DNA from 4 places in the Staphylococcus sp. AS1337 genome. Region 3 is predicted to be linked to each of the others. Evidence: predicted binding sites of a transcription regulator. Region 3 holds the regulator's gene; each other region holds the start of a gene.
What was found. Region 3 encodes Rex, which represses fermentation and respiration genes when NADH is low (regulators of the CRP and FNR family bind a similar motif). Its sites were predicted from a motif close to TTGTGAAATATTTCACAA; they were not measured.
Positions count from the first base shown of each region.

Region 1 (4,541 bases), on a different contig from region 3:
GTGGAAGCAGAAAAAGAAGAAGAAGGTCCAAATAAAGCAGAAGTAGAAAAAGAAGAAACTCAAACGGATACTGAAAATAAAAATGAAGAAAATAGCAATGAACAAAAGATAAAAAATTTAAAAACAAAAAATGGTTTTAATCCAAATAAAAATGAAGTTAAGCAAGAGTTTAAAAATGATCCAACAAAAGTAAAAGATTTCGAAGCAAATAAACAAGCTACAACACGTAATCGTTCTAAAGTGCAACAAGCTGAGGTCAAATCTTTATTGAAAACTGCTAAAAAAGCAGAACAAGGTGTACATGTAAATAAATATCCAATTATATTGGTACATGGTTTCTTAGGATTAATGGATGGTAATAAACCAGATTTGTACCCAAATTATTGGGGTGGAAAGAAATACAAAGTAAAGGAAGTATTAGAAAAAGCAGGTTATGAAGTATACGAAGCGAGTATAAGTGCAGTTGGCAGTAACTATGGTCGTGCTGTAGAGTTATATCACTACATTAAAGGTGGTCAGGTAGATTATGGTGCGGCACACGCTGCAAAATACGGGCATAATAGATACGGTAAAACATACGAAGGTGTTATGCCAAATTGGAAACCAGGTCAGAAAGTACATTTAATTGGTCACAGTATGGGTGGACAAACGATTCGTTTACTTGAGCAATTTTTACGTTTTGGGAATCCAGAAGAAATTAAATATCATGAACAACATGGTGGTACAATTTCTCCATTATTCCAAGGACAAAAAGATAATATGATTTCATCAATTACAACATTGGCAACGCCACATAAAGGTTCTCAAGCTTCTGATAAGTTAGCAAATACAAATTTTATCAAAAATGTATTAAACAATATAGCGAAATTAGGCAATAATAAAAAATCTAAAATTGATTTTGGACTTTCACAATGGGGCTTTGAACAACAGCCTAATGAAACTTATATAGAATATGTAAATAGATTGAAAGATAGTCCGATTTGGAATACGGAAGATGTTGCAACTAGAGATTTAACAACATTTGGTGCAGAAGATTTGAACTTAAATACATCAGTTAATCCTAATATTGTATATACATCTTTTGCGGGACAAGCAACGCATAAAAATAGTTTAGGTCATCACAGACCTAATAGAGGTTTGTTTGGATTAATGGATTTAACAAGTAAATTGATAGGTAAAGATTCTAGAGAAGATTGGCAAGAAAATGATGGTGTTGTAGCAGTTACTTCTGCATTAAGTCCAACCGGACAACCCGCTAAAAAAGTACAAGATTTAACACAAGCTACAGAAAAAGGTATTTGGAATGTGATGCCAATTAAAAAAGATTGGGATCATGTAGATTTCATAGGGCTTGATAACCTTGATAGAAAACGTACAGGACAAGAACTTGAAGAATTTTATACTGGTATTATTGACCACTTAATGCGTGTAGAGGCGCGTGAAGAACAGGCAGTTGCCGTATAAATAAAAGAAAAATGACTTTCAAATTTTAATCAAAGCTCCCTTTACTTGTAATGGTGAGAATCATTATTACGAGTAATGGGAGTTTTTTATGTTCGAAAAGTTATTAGGGGTTTCTTTTATCTAAATAGGTAAATCCCTAATATTTAGACTTTGTGAAAAAATATACAATGGTTGTAAGAATTAAAGAAATACAAAATTTGTGAATGCTATATAAATTATACATGAATGATGTGAGAGGATGTATAAAATGAAAAAATTTGGATTGCAATTCTTTAAACCAACAGAAAGATTTAATGGTGATTGGTCAATCTTAGAAAGTAAAAGTCGTGAATGGGAAAAAATGTATAGAGAACGTTGGAGTCATGACAAAGTAGTAAGAACAACACATGGTGTGAACTGTACAGGATCTTGTTCCTGGAAGGTATTTGTGAAAAATGGTGTCATTACTTGGGAAAACCAGCAAACAGATTACCCTAGTTGTGGACCAGATTTACCTGAATTTGAGCCACGCGGATGTCCTCGAGGAGCATCTTTTTCTTGGTATGAATATAGTCCTTTACGCATCCGTTATCCTTATATTCGTGGTAAGTTATGGGAGTTGTGGACAGAAGCATTAGAAGCGCATCAAAATAATACGATAGCTGCTTGGGCGTCGATTGTTGAAAATGAAGAAAAAGCTAAAACATATAAACAAGCAAGAGGTAAGGGTGGGTTAGTAAGAACAAATTGGAAAGATGTGTCAAAACTCATTTCAGCTCAAATTATATATACCATTAAGAAATATGGACCCGATAGATTGGCTGGTTTTACACCAATCCCAGCTATGTCGATGTTAAGTTATGCTTCTGGCGCGCGTTTTATGAGTTTATTAGGTGGAGAAATGTTGAGCTTTTATGACTGGTATGCCGATTTACCACCTGCTTCTCCACAAATATGGGGTGAACAAACAGATGTACCAGAATCTAGTGATTGGTACAACGCAGCTTATATTATGATGTGGGGATCTAATGTCCCATTAACAAGAACACCGGATGCGCATTTTATGACAGAAGTTCGCTATAAAGGTACAAAAGTAGTATCAGTTGCGCCCGATTATGCAGAAAATGTTAAATTTGCTGATAATTGGTTAGCTCCGCACCCAGGAACAGACGCTGCAGTCGCACAAGCAATGACGCATGTTATTTTACAAGAACATTATGTGAATAAACCGAATGACTATTTTATTAATTACGCAAAACAATATACCGATATGCCATTTCTCCTAATGTTAGATGAAGATAAGAATGGCTTGAAAGCTGGGCGTTTCTTACGTGCGCATGATCTAGGACAGCATACTGAAAATAGCGACTGGAAACCTGTGATTTTTGATAAATTAGCAAAACAATTAACAGTTCCAAATGGTACGATGGGTCAGCGTTGGGAAGAAGGCAAACAATGGAACCTGAAATTAGAAAATGAAGAAGGTAAGCAAATTGATCCAGCAATGAGTTTTGCTGAAGAGGAATATGAATTAAAACACATACAATTTCCATTTTTTAATAATGAAGGTAATGGTATATTTGAGCGTCCTATTGCTGTACAAAAGATTAAATTAGCAAATGGTGAAGAGAAATATATTACCACTGTATTTGATTTAATGACGAGTCAGTATGGTGTGAAACGTTTCGATCATGAACTTGAGGCATCAGGATATGATGATCCAGCGTCATATTATACACCTGCATGGCAAGAAAAAATTACTGGTGTTAAACAAAGTGTTGTGACCCAAGTTGGTCTAGAGTTTGCGCAAAACGCAATTGATACCGAAGGGCGTTCAATGATTATCATGGGAGCTGGTATTAATCATTGGTTTAATTCGGACACGATTTATCGTTCTATTTTGAATTTAGTATTATTATGCGGCTGTCAAGGAGTAAACGGTGGCGGATGGGCACACTATGTTGGACAAGAAAAATGTCGCCCAATTGAAGGGTGGAATACGATTGCTTTTGCTAAAGACTGGCAAGCGCCACCACGTTTACAAAATGGAACAAGTTGGTTTTACTTCGCAACAGACCAATGGAAATATGAAGAATCAAATATCGATAGTTTGAAATCTCCATTGGCAGAAAATATTAAACATCAACATCCTGCTGATTACAATGTCTTAGCTGCTAGATGTGGTTGGTTACCGTCTTATCCTCAATTTGATAGAAACAGTTTATCTTTTGGTGAGGAAGCGAAAGATGCTGGAGAATTTAATAATGAAGCAATCATGAAACGTGCGATTGAGTCCGTAAAGTCTAGAGAAACAAAATTTGCAATTGAAGACCCAGATTCAAAACAGAATCATCCAAAAACATTGTTCCTTTGGCGCTCTAATTTAATATCAAGTTCTGCTAAAGGACAAGAATACTTTATGAAACATTTACTCGGTGCGAAGTCAGGGTTATTAGCTGAACCAAACGAAGAGGTGAAACCAGAAGAAATTCAATGGAGAGAAGATACAGAAGGAAAACTGGATTTACTTGTATCCCTAGATTTTAGAATGACATCCACACCATTGTATTCAGATATTGTCTTACCTGCTGCAACATGGTATGAAAAACACGATTTATCATCTACAGATATGCACCCATTTGTACACCCATTTAATCCGGCAATAGACCCATTATGGGAGTCACGTTCAGATTGGGATATTTTTAAAACATTGAGCAAAGAAATATCAGAAATGGCTAAAACACATCTTAAAGGTGTTTATAAAGATGTCGTTACAGCACCACTTGCACACGATTCAAAACAAGAAATATCTAATGTGAATGGCATAATTAAAGATTGGACGAAGGGTGAAATTGAAGCAATACCTGGAAAAACAATGCCAGGTTTTGCAGTAGTCGATAGGGATTATACTAAAATATTTGATAAATACGTTACAGTAGGACCTTTATTAGAAAAAGCTAAAATAGGGGCTCATGGAGTAAGTTTCTCAGTATCAGAACAATATGAAGAGTTAAAAAGCATGGTTGGAACATGGAATGAAGAAGTGGAGGATTCCATAAAAAATAATAGACCGAGATTAGATACTGCAAGACGAGCTG
Region 1 covers NZ_JBOIHZ010000010.1:84,874-89,414, reverse strand. The annotation lists partial or broken gene lip (YSIRK-targeted triacylglycerol lipase) at 1-1,464, shown strand, start outside; gene ACSUE0_RS13110 (nitrate reductase subunit alpha) at 1,712-4,541, shown strand, end outside.
Region 1: the regulator Rex is predicted to act here: its motif matches at 1,615-1,632, upstream of ACSUE0_RS13110 (nitrate reductase subunit alpha).

Region 2 (4,541 bases), on a different contig from region 3:
CATTCTTAAACATTGTACAATACATATAGTTTAATTGTGTAGAAGAATACACTTATTCATTTTAAAAAACAATTAAAAATAAAAAAAGACCTAAATCTTTTGTTTAGGTCAAGTAGTGTATAGTGACTAAATCATTCATATACAATTTAAAGTCCTATGTCACCAAATTATATAAATAATGATTCTTCTATCACAAATTGAATTAATATTATACGTGCATTAACTCTTCTTTAGAAATTCTACCAAAATACGTTTCTGCTTCTCTTAATTTAGAAGTACCAAATATTGGTTGTGTTTCTTGGTTAAGTACGCGATAAATATCACTTACTTTATTGCTTTGTAAGATGAAACCATTACGGCTATCAACAGTGTTCCAGTAGATGTCACTTGTTGTTGAATGGTTAGGATATGCACAGTGGTTACGAGAAATAGTTTGTACCATTTCTAGAGGATCACAACCAAATGTACTATTTAAAACATCTGAATCTCTAAATAATGCACAAATTGAGACACATGTTGTCCAGTTAGGTAGTACTCTTTCTTTTTCTATTTGTACTAAAGTCTTTTTTGAAAGACCAATAGTTTGGGCCATCGTATCTTGCGTATAACCTGCTTCAATACGTACCATTTTAAATTTTGTTTGAATTAAATCTGTGAAATTCTGTCTATCCATTACTTTAATCTACCTTTCATCTAAAGAATATTTTATCCGGACACAAGAAATTGCAATAATACACGCTTCTTGAAACACAAATTACATCTTAATACAATTTTTAAGAAAATAAAAGAGTGAAATCAAATTTTCATCGTTTTTTATCATTGGCGCAATTATCAAAATAATCAATCTTATATCTTATAATTTAGTTAAAAACAAAAATCACTTTGTTTGTAAGCGTATTATTTTCGTAAAAAGTGTCATTATCTATCATTACTTATTACTCATAAAAGATAAAAACACTATTCATTATTATAGCCTATTTCTACTATAATAGTATAGTTAAAAGTATAAATTGTTCTATTTTTATTGAAAAACATTTTATTTATTTACATTGTTCAGAATATTCCCTATAATTTTAAGTACTTTTTAAATTTTGAGGTGCTTAAATGGAAGATAAATACATATTACTCGCAACATGCAATGACAAAGTTGGTATAACGTCATTAATTACAAATATTATTGCAGAATACGGCTCTAATATTTTACATCTTGATCACTTTACTGAATACGATCATGCACAAGATACCGAAGGAAAATTATTTTTAAGATTTGAGTTTGAAAAAGTAACACAATTGAAAGAAGCTCTAGAAAACACTTTAAGTCAAAATGATATTAATTTTGATATTTTTGATACAAGTGATAAAACAAAAATCGCATTATTTGTATCAAAAGAAGACCATGCTTTTAATGAAGTATTATTAAGAGTTCAGCGTAAAGAAATCCCAGCTGAAATCACTTGTGTTGTCAGTAATCATGAAAACAATAGGCATTTTGCTGAATCTTTTAATATCCCTTTTTACTATGTACCAAGTAACAATGATAAGGCTGTTGCTGAACAAAACATATTAGATATTTGCGCAAAACACGAAGTAGAATTAATAGTTTTAGCTAAGTATATGCAAATACTTACTGATAATTTTGTAAGTCATTATCCAAATCAAATTATTAATATCCACCATTCTTTCTTACCTTCATTCATTGGAGCGAATCCATACAAACAAGCTTGGGAGCGCGGCGTTAAATTAGTCGGTGCAACAAGTCATTACGTAACTTCTGATTTAGATGAAGGACCGATTATAGACCAAGATGTCACACGTATTAATCATCGTTATAACGTACAAGATTTACGTAAAATTGGACGTCATGTTGAATCTTCTGTTTTAGCTCAAGCAGTTGAATATCATGTTCAACATAAAGTCATCGTAAATGATGGCAATAAAACAATTGTTTTTAATTAATATTGTGTATAATAAGTGTACTAATTACTGTTATCATAGTTATTAATATAAATTTATACACAATTTAATTTCTAAAACCTTCTATTATATATGCACGATTTATTAGGCCACTTTTATCCTCTAATTAATAAGGATAAAAGTGGCCTGCTTTGTGTTTCTTATTTTTTATACTCTTCTTCGCCCAATTCTTATCTTTGCTTATTAATAATACTCCAATAATCTCCTGTTATATAACAGATACACAATATTATAAAACTGTCATATAACTTCTTACAGTTTCTCAAATCGTTCACAGTTTGTATTAAAAACTTTCACAAATATTGTGAAAAAATTAACAATGATAATGTTACAATATTTGTGAAATTATTAACAAAATGAATGGAGGAGTAAAAATGTTAGAAAAAGAAAAATTACACGAAACTGCTTGGCAAGGATTCAAAAGTGGACGTTGGAATCGCCATGTTGATGTTCGTGAGTTTATCCAACTAAACTACTCACTATATGAAGGTGATGATCAATTTTTAGAAGGACCGACTGAGGCAACAACGAAGCTGTGGGATCAAGTGATGGCTTTATCCAAAGAAGAACGTGAACGTGGTGGCATGTGGGATATGGATACAAAAGTGCCTTCTACAATCACTTCACATGAAGCTGGTTATTTAAATCAAGATTTAGAAACTATTGTCGGTGTCCAAACTGAGAAACCATTTAAACGATCTATGCAACCATTTGGAGGCATTCGTATGGCTAAAGCTGCCTGCGAAGCATATGGTTATGAGTTAGATTCAGAAACTGAAAAAATATTTACAGATTATCGTAAAACACATAATCAAGGCGTGTTTGATGCCTACTCTAAGGAAATGCTTAATTGTAGAAAAGCTGGTATTATAACAGGTCTTCCTGACGCTTACGGTCGTGGGAGAATCATTGGTGACTATCGCCGTGTTGCGCTATATGGCATTGACTTTTTGATGGCAGAAAAAATGCATGACTTTAATACTATGTCTACTGAAATGTCAGAAGATGTTATTCGCTTGCGCGAAGAATTATCAGAACAATATCGCTCACTTAAAGAATTGAAAATATTAGGTAAAACATACGGTTTTGACCTTGGTCGTCCCGCTAATAATTTTAAAGAAGCTGTACAATGGCTTTATTTAGCATATTTAGCTGCTATTAAAGAACAAAATGGTGCTGCTATGAGTTTAGGACGCACGTCTACATTCTTAGATATTTATGCTGAACGAGATTTAAAAAACGGCACGATAACAGAACGTGAAATTCAAGAAATAATTGACCATTTTATTATGAAATTACGTATTGTGAAATTCGCCCGTACACCAGATTATAATGAATTATTCTCTGGGGACCCTACTTGGGTTACTGAATCAATTGGTGGTATAGGGATTAATGGTAAACCACTTGTAACTAAAAACTCATTCCGTTTCTTGCACTCATTAGACAACTTAGGACCTGCACCAGAACCAAATTTAACTGTACTTTGGTCGGTACAATTGCCATCCCACTTTAAAAACTACTGTGCAAAAATGAGTATAAAAACAAGTTCAATACAATATGAAAATGATGATTTAATGCGTGAATCGTACGGTGATGACTATGGTATTGCGTGTTGTGTATCTGCAATGAAAATTGGTAAACAAATGCAATTCTTTGGTGCTCGTGCAAACTTAGCTAAAACTTTATTATACGCAATTAATGGTGGAAAAGATGAAAAATCTGGTATGCAAGTGGGACCGTCATATGAAGCTATCAATTCACAAGTATTAAATTACGATGAAGTGTTTGAAAAATTTGATAAGATGATGGATTGGCTAGCAGGCATTTACATCAATTCTTTAAATGTTATTCATTATATGCATGATAAATACAGTTACGAGCGTATCGAGATGGCGTTACATGATACTAATATTATACGTACAATGGCAACAGGTATTGCAGGATTATCAGTTGCTGCGGATTCATTGTCAGCAATTAAATATGCTCAAGTTACACCAATACGTGATGACAATGGTTTAGTAATTGATTTTGAAATAAATGGAGATTTCCCTAAATATGGTAACAATGATACTCGTGTAGATGATATTGCCGTAGATTTAGTAGAACGCTTTATGGCTAAATTAAGAAGTCATAAAACATATCGTAATTCTGAACATACAATGAGTGTACTTACAATCACTTCAAATGTCGTTTATGGTAAAAAGACCGGTAATACACCTGATGGACGAAAAGCTGGTGAACCGTTTGCCCCGGGTGCCAATCCAATGCACGGACGAGATCAAAAAGGAGCATTATCATCACTCAGCTCTGTTGCAAAAATTCCATATGATTGTTGTAAGGACGGTATTTCAAATACATTCAGTATCATTCCTAAATCATTAGGAAAATTACCAGAGGAACAAAATAGAAATCTTACAAGTATGCTTGATGGATATGCTATGCAACACGGCCATCATTTAAACATAAACGTCTTTAATCGAGACACATTGTTAGATGCAATGGATCATCCCGAAGAATATCCACAACTAACTATACGTGTTTCTGGCTATGCAGTTAATTTCATTAAA
Region 2 covers NZ_JBOIHZ010000011.1:61,934-66,474, forward strand. The annotation lists gene xdrA (XRE family transcriptional regulator XdrA) at 209-673, opposite strand; gene purU (formyltetrahydrofolate deformylase) at 1,105-1,956, shown strand; gene pflB (formate C-acetyltransferase) at 2,349-4,541, shown strand, end outside.
Region 2: the regulator Rex is predicted to act here: its motif matches at 2,277-2,294, upstream of pflB (formate C-acetyltransferase).

Region 3 (4,541 bases):
GAGTATTAAGATTTGTATAATTTAGAAGCAAACTATAATTCAATTGATCACAAATCGTTTTGACTCCTTTAATTGTTTCATCAACAGCAAAAGAGTTCATTCTAGGTATAATCGCCCCTATCATATTAGTTCTACGCGCACGTAAACTTTGTGCAAATTGATTAGGCTGATAGTCATTTTCGCGAATAATTTTATCTAATCTTTGTTTTGTTTTTAAACTTACCGAACCATTATTTAAGTATCTCGACACTGTGCTTTTTGAAACGCCAGCAATCTTAGCTATATCAGCAATGTTCTTCATATTTTCTCACTCTCATTAATTAGCTATTATAAACAATACTTATTTTATCATAATGCAACCGCTTTAAATACTATTTAAATCTACATTTATAGAAAGGTTAAAACTTACTAGTAGTATCTCTATATAAGTGATATATAAATTGAGATTTTAATATGATATAGTTGTGGAAATAACAACTTTAAGGAGCGATATACCATGGATAAAGGTAAATTGTACACCTTTATAATATTAAGTATTTGTATAATAGTTATTATTGTTTCTTTGCCATTTTTACTTAAAAATGGTAGTTACTCAGCAATTATTTCAGCCTTTATCCCTATAATGATATTAATTATTTACTTTATCTTTAAAGCTAAAGGCAATAATAAAGATAAAGATTAACAATGTTTATTGGTTATATACTTATTCAGTTTAATGTAAGGAAAACATGACAAAAACTGTAAGGCTAAATCTATTAAATTTATTTTTACTCATTATTTTAATGTTTGTGTTAAATACTAATACCTTTGAATCTTTTTCTATTTATTTGGTCAATGTTCTACCGATAATAATTGGAAACTATGTATTAATTACAAATATTAAAAAACAAAATTCTGACTACAAAATATATAATAAATTTAAATAATAAAAAGGCTTAAAATAAAAATGATCGAACTCAAAGCATAGCTATGAATTCAATCATTTTTATTTTAATTATTATGTTGTCTAATTGACTAAGTGAAGTTCACTTGCAGACTCAATCTCAACTATTACTATTAATTAAGCTTTTTGAATTGTGATTGTCCATGATGCATCATCTAATTGTTCATAATTAGTAACTGGATAGCCTTGCTCAGCTGCCCAATTTGGTAAAGCTTCAGTTGCTTGAGTACAATCAAAATCTATTTTTAATTCATCACCATTATCTAACGTATTCATTTTCTTTTGTGCTTCTATTAACGGGAATGGACAAACCATTCCAACTGTACCTAACTCGTGTACCATAATTTGTGCCTCCTATATTAATTATATTGTTTGCGTTTGTGACGTTACAGTTTCATTAGAAGTTTGCTTCTGCGCTTTTTTCATAGGTCTGATAAACACAAAATAACTCATTGTCCAAGCTCCTAAGATCATTGAAGCAAGTGCAATCCAACCTTTCCATGACATCGTTGCTGTTTCTACTAGTCCATTTCCTATTGAACAACCACCTGCTACTGAAGCGCCAAATCCCATAAGCACGCCGCCAATAATACTGTTACGAATAGTTTTTGTATCTGGCAATCTCCATTTAAACTCTCTTGCCCCTTTAGCCGCAATATAAGATCCTAGGAATATTCCAAGAACTAAGAAGACACCCCAGTCTAATAATTTCAAATCACCAGTTACAAAAAACTGTACTAGATTCGCGGATGGTGTTGTAATACCTAGCCCATACATTCTTCCTGTCGACTCACTTACAGGCCATGCAATTAACGCGATGAGCCCTACTGCAATAGCAGCCACAAATGGGTGGTATTTTTTTTCAAATAAATAATGCCGCAAACCTGTGAATTTCTGTTTTAATTTAGGAACAGCAAATTTAGGTTTCGGTTTGCGTAAAGTTTTGACTACAAAAAATACTGTAATAAATGTAAGTAATGCTACCCAAATCCATGTCGGTATCCCTGTAGTTTGTGACATGCTTGTATTAACGTTTGTAGGCTTATTTAAACCATCCATTAATGGTAATAATAGACCATATTTCGTAGCTGCCGAAGTAAATGCATAGGCGATGAGTGCCATCCAACTGCCTATTAAACCTTCACCTGCTCTATACCATGTACCGGTAGCACATCCGCCAGCTAATATAATACCTAAACCAAATATAAATGAACCTATTACTGTTCCAATAATAGGATAAGTTGACTCAGGTATTTGTACTAAACCAGTAGAAGTCAAAATGAGCAATCCTATACTTTGAACTGTAATTGCTATAAGTAATGCATAAAACATTTTGTTACTCTTTTGAATATACATATCTCTAAATCCACCAGCCAGACAAAACCGTGTTCTTTGCATAACAAAGCCTAAAAGACTTCCCACAATAATGCCACTGATTATTAACCAAGTCATATTAATAACCTCTTTCCCGATAAAATCAATAAGATTAATAATATTAGAAATCGTATAAAATTTCAACCTTGCAACTCATAAATTTTTAATTTTCTACTAACTTATATAGTAACAGTATTTCCAAATTCAAATTAAACATCCATAAAAAAATAGTTTTTTATAAACACAGCACACTGAGTGTATTACTGTATCTATAAAAAACTAACTAATCATTTTTTATTTATTGCTATAATTTTTCATAAAAAATAATAGCGATTGTAATTCAATACCTAAATCAATATGATGAACTTGAACGTCTGATGGAGTTAGTACACGACTTGGTGTAAAGTTAAGTATCCCTTTAACACCTGAATCTACTAATACATCAGCTACGTTTTGAGCTGCTTCTTCAGGAGTAGTCAATATCACTACATCTATATCTTCTTGTGTTAATATTTCCTTTATTTTATCAAATGGACTTACTGTCACTTTACCTATTTGTGTCCCAATAACCTCTTCACGAATATCGAATGCTTCAGTTATAGTCATTTCATCATGTATTGAAAAGTTATATGTTAATAATGCTTTACCTAAGTTCCCTACACCTACAATTGCAATTTTAATCTCGTCATTTTCGCTTATTTCATTTTTAAAAAAATGTAATAAGCTATCAATATTATAGCCATAGCCTTTCTTGCCTAACTCGCCAAAATAAGAAAAATCTCTTCGAATCGTTGCAGAATCAATATTTAAGCCTTCGCTGATGGCTTTAGAATTAACTCTATCAATGCCTTTAGATTTTAATGTATTGACGAATCTATAATATAACGGTAAACGTTTCAATGTGGCACGAGGAATCTTTTCGCTTTGATTAGCCAAGATCATTTCCCCCTATTTCATTATCTGTTATTCATTAATCTTATAATCACTACAACATTATACATGACTGAATAATAAAAATAAACAATGATAGTTTTAACAACACGCTGAATACTGTAGAATGATAATGAATAGAGAGGTGCAAAATCAGATGATATTATTACAACTCAATGATTTAACTAAATCATTCGACGGCGAAGATATTTTTAATAATGTGGATTTTGAAGTTAAAACTGGTGAACGCATTGGTATTGTAGGTCGTAATGGCGCCGGAAAATCTACATTAATGAAAATAATTGCTGGTGTTGAAGATTATGATAGCGGTCATATTTCTAAGAGTAAAAATTTAAAACTTGGTTATTTAACACAGCAAATGACATTAAATACAGATCAAACTGTATTTGAAGAAATGTCTAAGCCGTTTGAGGCAATGAAAAATTTAGAACAAGAAATGAAATTGGAAACAGATTGGTTAGCACAACATGCAAATGAGTATGATACTGAGACATATAAATCTCATATCGATCGCTATGAAGCATTATCCAATCAATTTGAACAACAAGATGGCTATCAATATGAAAGCAAAATTAAAACAGTCTTACACGGATTGAATTTTAGTGAAGCGGATTTCGACCGACCTATCAACGACTTTAGCGGTGGTCAAAAAACAAGATTATCTTTGGCACAAATGTTATTAAGTGAACCTGATTTATTACTTTTAGACGAACCCACCAACCATTTAGATATGGAAACGACCCAATGGTTAGAAAGTTATTTAAATTACTTTAAAGGTGCCATCGTAATTATTAGTCATGATAGATATTTCTTAGATAAAATTGTGACTCAAATTTATGACGTTGCACTCGGTGATGTTCAACATTATGTAGGCAATTATGCTCAGTTTATTGATCAAAGAGATAAATATTATGAAAAACGTATGCAAGAATATGAGAATCAACAAGCTGAAATTAAACGATTAGAGACTTTTGTCGATAAAAATATTGCCCGCGCTTCAACTACAGGTATGGCTAAGAGCCGTAGGAAAATGTTGGAAAAGATTGAACGCATAAATAAACCTATGATTGATGCTAAAAGTGCCAACATTCAATTTGAATTTGATCGTAATACTGGTAATGATGTCTTCCATATAAAAAATTTAGAAATTGGCTATGAGTCTCCGATTACTAAAGGAATCACTTTTGAAGTAACAAAAGGAGATCATATTGCAATTATCGGACCTAATGGCATTGGGAAATCAACTTTAATAAAAACCATTGCCAATATACAA
Region 3 covers NZ_JBOIHZ010000008.1:18,366-22,906, reverse strand. The annotation lists gene ACSUE0_RS11750 (LacI family DNA-binding transcriptional regulator) at 1-301, opposite strand, end outside; gene ACSUE0_RS11745 (hypothetical protein) at 497-682, shown strand; gene ACSUE0_RS11740 (sulfurtransferase TusA family protein) at 1,061-1,285, opposite strand; gene ACSUE0_RS11735 (YeeE/YedE family protein) at 1,307-2,395, opposite strand; gene ACSUE0_RS11730 (redox-sensing transcriptional repressor Rex) at 2,612-3,259, opposite strand; gene ACSUE0_RS11725 (ABC-F family ATP-binding cassette domain-containing protein) at 3,405-4,541, shown strand, end outside.

Region 4 (4,541 bases), on a different contig from region 3:
TTTGTACAAGGATTTGTTACAAATATTGGTGGTAGAACATCACATTCTGCAATTATGAGTCGTTCATTAGAAATTGCTGCAGTCGTGGGCACTAAGTCAATTACTAAAGAAGTAAAACAAGGCGATATGCTTATCGTTGATGGTTTAACTGGTGAAGTAATTATTGACCCAACTGAAGATGAAGTTATAGCGTATCAAAATAAACGTGAGCGTTTCTTTGAAGATAAGCAAGCGTTGCAACAATTACGTGATGAACCATCAACAACAGCTGATGGAATGCATGTAGAGCTTGCTGCTAATATAGGTACACCAGATGACTTAAAAGGTGTTATCGAAAATGGCGCAGAAGGTATTGGATTATACCGTACTGAGTTCTTATATATGGGTAGAGATGAAATGCCAACTGAAGATGAACAATTTGAGGCTTATAAAAAAGTATTGGAAACAATGGAAGATAAGCGTGTTGTTGTACGTACTTTAGATATCGGTGGCGACAAAGAGTTGCCGTATTTAAACTTACCTGAAGAAATGAATCCATTCTTAGGATATCGTGCAATTCGTTTATGCTTAGATCAACCAGATATTTTTAGACCGCAATTAAGAGCATTATTACGTGCATCTACTTACGGTAAATTAAATATCATGTTCCCAATGGTTGCTACAATCAAAGAGTTCCGCGATGCAAAAGCATTATTATTAGAAGAAAAAGAAAATTTAATAAACGAAGGCATTGAAGTATCTGATGATATTGAATTAGGTATTATGGTAGAGATACCATCAACTGCCGCTTTAGCAGATGTATTTGCTAAAGAAGTTGATTTCTTTAGTATTGGTACAAATGACTTGATTCAATATACAATGGCTGCCGATCGTATGTCTGAGCGTGTTTCTTACTTGTATCAACCATACAATCCTTCAATTTTACGTTTAGTAAAACAAGTGATTGAAGCTTCACATAATGAAGGTAAATGGACTGGTATGTGCGGAGAAATGGCTGGAGACGAAACTGCTATTCCATTGCTACTAGGTCTAGGTTTAGATGAGTTTTCAATGAGTGCAACATCTATATTGAAAGCACGTCGACAAATCAAAGGTTTAAGTCAAAATGAAATGGAAGAACTAGCAAATAGAGCAATTAATTGTGCGACTTCAGAAGAAGTACAAGAATTGGTTGAACAATACGCGAAATAAAATTTTGAATAATTTTGTAAGCGAATGCATATAAGCATTGAATTACTTTAGTGCTTCGCTACGTTTAAAAACTGTTCACAGAGTTAAATAACTTTGTGAACAGTTTTTTTGATTATTCAAGTCTTTTAATGCACAATTATTGTAAAATGAAACTTTCTGAGTTAGGTTTGATATATAAGTTAATGGGATGGCAAAGGGTAACTAGTTTAAATTCAAACTTTGATTGATTTTATCCATATCAATTTGATACATTGGTTCGTTATCTATTAAGATAAATGGTGTAGCAAATGCATCATAATCCATCATTTCGTTTCTGAATTTTGAATTGCTAATATTTTTTTCAGTATAGCCAATTGCTTTATCTGATAAGTAATTTTTGATAAACGTACAAGGCGGGCAATCGTTTTGAGTGTAAATTATAATTCCAGTCATGGTACTTTGTCCTTTCTTAATTGTAATTTACTTAAATATAAGAAACTTTAATAAATATTTCAAGTTTAAAAAATATATGTTATTGGTCATTAATTTGTCACTTTATTTTGAGCGCAATTTATTTTAAAAAAATGTAAAGCAGTTTATAATGAATGGACGTTGTGATTTTTGTCACAAATAAATAAAAAAGGTGATATTATGGATTCAGTTGAATTAGCACGCTTTCTAACTGCGATGACACTCGCAGTTCATATAATTTTTGCAACAATCGGAGTAGGTGTACCGGTCATGTTTGCTGTTGCTGAATTTTTAGGGATTAAGAAAAATGATCCATCATATACGGCTATGGCTAAAAGATGGTCCAAAGGATATACCATTACAGTGGCAGTTGGTGTTGTAACCGGTACTATAATTGGTTTACAATTGTCGCTACTTTGGCCAACCTTTATGCAAATGGGTGGTCATGTTATAGCATTACCGTTATTTATGGAAACTTTTGCTTTCTTCTTTGAAGCAATTTTCTTGAGTATTTACTTATATACATGGGATCGTTTTAAAGGGAAATGGACACATTTTCTTATAAGTATTCCAGTTATATTAGGTGGCTCATTTTCCGCATTCTTTATCACAGCAGTTAACTCATTTATGAATACACCTGCTGGATTTGAAATGAAAAATGGAAAAATGGTAAATGTAGAGCCACTAGCAGCAATGTTTAATGATTCATTTTTAATACGTTCATTTCACGTTGTAGCCACTGCATTAATGACGATGGCATTTGTATTAGCTGCTATTGCAGCATTTAAATTGTTAAAAAATAAATTTAAAAAAGATACTGAGTATCATAAGAAAGCACTTAAATTAACTATGATTTTAGGTGTAGTATTTACCTTGGGATCAATGCTGGCTGGAGACTTGTCAGCAAAATTCTTACATCAAGAGCAACCAGAAAAACTAGCAGCATATGAATGGCATTTTGATACAGAATCGAATGCAGATTTAGTATTATTTGGCTCGTTAGATGAAAAAGCACAAGAAGTTTCAGGTGCAATTAAAATTCCTGGTATTTTAAGTTTCTTAGCAGATAATAATACAGATACAGAAGTAAAAGGTTTAAATGATTTCCCTAAGGAATTACATCCGCCTATGATTGTACATTATTATTTTGACTTAATGGTTTCTATGGGTGTATTTTGCCTTATAGTATCAGGCGCATACGTGTTGACGCTTGTGTTTAAAAAATTACGGAAATTTACACATTCTAAACCGATGTTATATGGTGCATTATTGACCGGACCAGCGGCAATGTTGGCAATTGAGTTTGGTTGGTTCTTAACAGAACAAGGTCGTCAACCATGGATAGTTCGTGGCTACCTAAAAGTAGCTGATGCTGCAACACAAGCAGGTGGCCTGACACTCGTAACGATATTATTTGGGTTACTTTATATCGTGCTTATGGTTACTTCTGCTTATGTACTGATTCGTATGTTTAGGCATAAACCAGCTTATAAAGACGTTGAAGCATTAGCTTCAGAAAGAGGTGAAGCAGAATGATATTTGCTTACATTGGTATTTCAGTGCTTTGGATTTTCTTATTCTGTTACATCATTATCGCCTCAATTGATTTTGGTGCAGGCTTTTTTACACTACATGCAAAAATTACGAAGCAAGATAAGAAAATTAATCATTTAATCGCTCGTTATCTTAATCCAGTATGGGAAGTAACAAATGTGTTCTTTGTATTTTTCTTCGTAGGAATGGTTGGGTTCTTCCCTGATACAGCGAAGTATTTTGGTACAGTGTTACTATTGCCAGCGTCAATCGCGTTAATTTTGCTTTCGATTAGAGGTGGCTTTTATGCGTTTGAAAACTATGGTCCAGATACTAAGTTACCGTGGTTAGCGATGTACGGCATTGCTGGATTATTGATTCCAGCTGCGTTAGCTACAACGTTAACAATATCTGAAGGTGGATATATTACTGGCACAGAGAATCATTTAGATTTAAACTGGTTAGAACTATTACTTAGTCCATATTCATGGTCGGTAGTATTTTTAGCGATTATTTCAGTACTTTATATCTCGTCAGGTTTTCTTACATTTTACGCTTCTAAAGCGAAAGATAAACTAGCATATGATTTATTGAGGTATTGGTTCTTAATTTGGGGAGCACCTATGATCGCGGTATCGTTATTTGTATTCTTGTCATTGCGTTTACAAAATGAAGGGCACTTCTTAAATGCAGTAACAAATTATTGGTGGATGTTCCTATTAAGCTTTATATGTTTTGTTGGTGCAATGGTATTAACACTTATGAAAAAAGGACATGGTTATGCTTTTGCATTAGTAATTTTACAAATGGGCTTTGCATTCTTTGGATATGGTGCAAGTAAATTGCCTTATATATTATATCCTTACATTCGCATAGATGAAGGTGTTGTAAATAGTAGTATGGCAATAGCCTTAATTATTGCGTTTATTTTAGGTTTACTTTTACTCATTCCATCGTTAATATTATTATTAAGATTATTTGTCTTCGATAAAAAATATGTAGAAGGCAAAAAATAACTTAATATTTTCAAATGTGGTTATATTACTTGAAAGAAATACTTCTCAAAGTAAAGTTTTCAAGTAATATGCCACAATTTTTAAATTGGAGGACGCATATGGATAAAGAATATGTGGTAATCGGCCTAGGCCGATTCGGTGGCAGTATAGTAAGAGAATTAAATGCATTAGACATGGATGTTATGGCAATAGATATGAATGAAGCTCGAGTAAATGAATACAGTGATATTGCAACACACGCTGTTGTTGCAGATACAACGGATGAAGCTGTAATGAAAAGTTTAGGCATCAGAAACTTTGATCATGTTATTGTTGCAATTGGAGAAAATATTCAATCTAGTACCTTAACGA
Region 4 covers NZ_JBOIHZ010000006.1:34,752-39,292, forward strand. The annotation lists gene ptsP (phosphoenolpyruvate--protein phosphotransferase) at 1-1,191, shown strand, start outside; gene ACSUE0_RS10265 (glutaredoxin family protein) at 1,393-1,623, opposite strand; gene ACSUE0_RS10270 (cytochrome ubiquinol oxidase subunit I) at 1,822-3,177, shown strand; gene ACSUE0_RS10275 (cytochrome d ubiquinol oxidase subunit II) at 3,174-4,190, shown strand; gene ACSUE0_RS10280 (potassium channel family protein) at 4,289-4,541, shown strand, end outside.
Region 4: the regulator Rex is predicted to act here: its motif matches at 1,783-1,800, upstream of ACSUE0_RS10270 (cytochrome ubiquinol oxidase subunit I).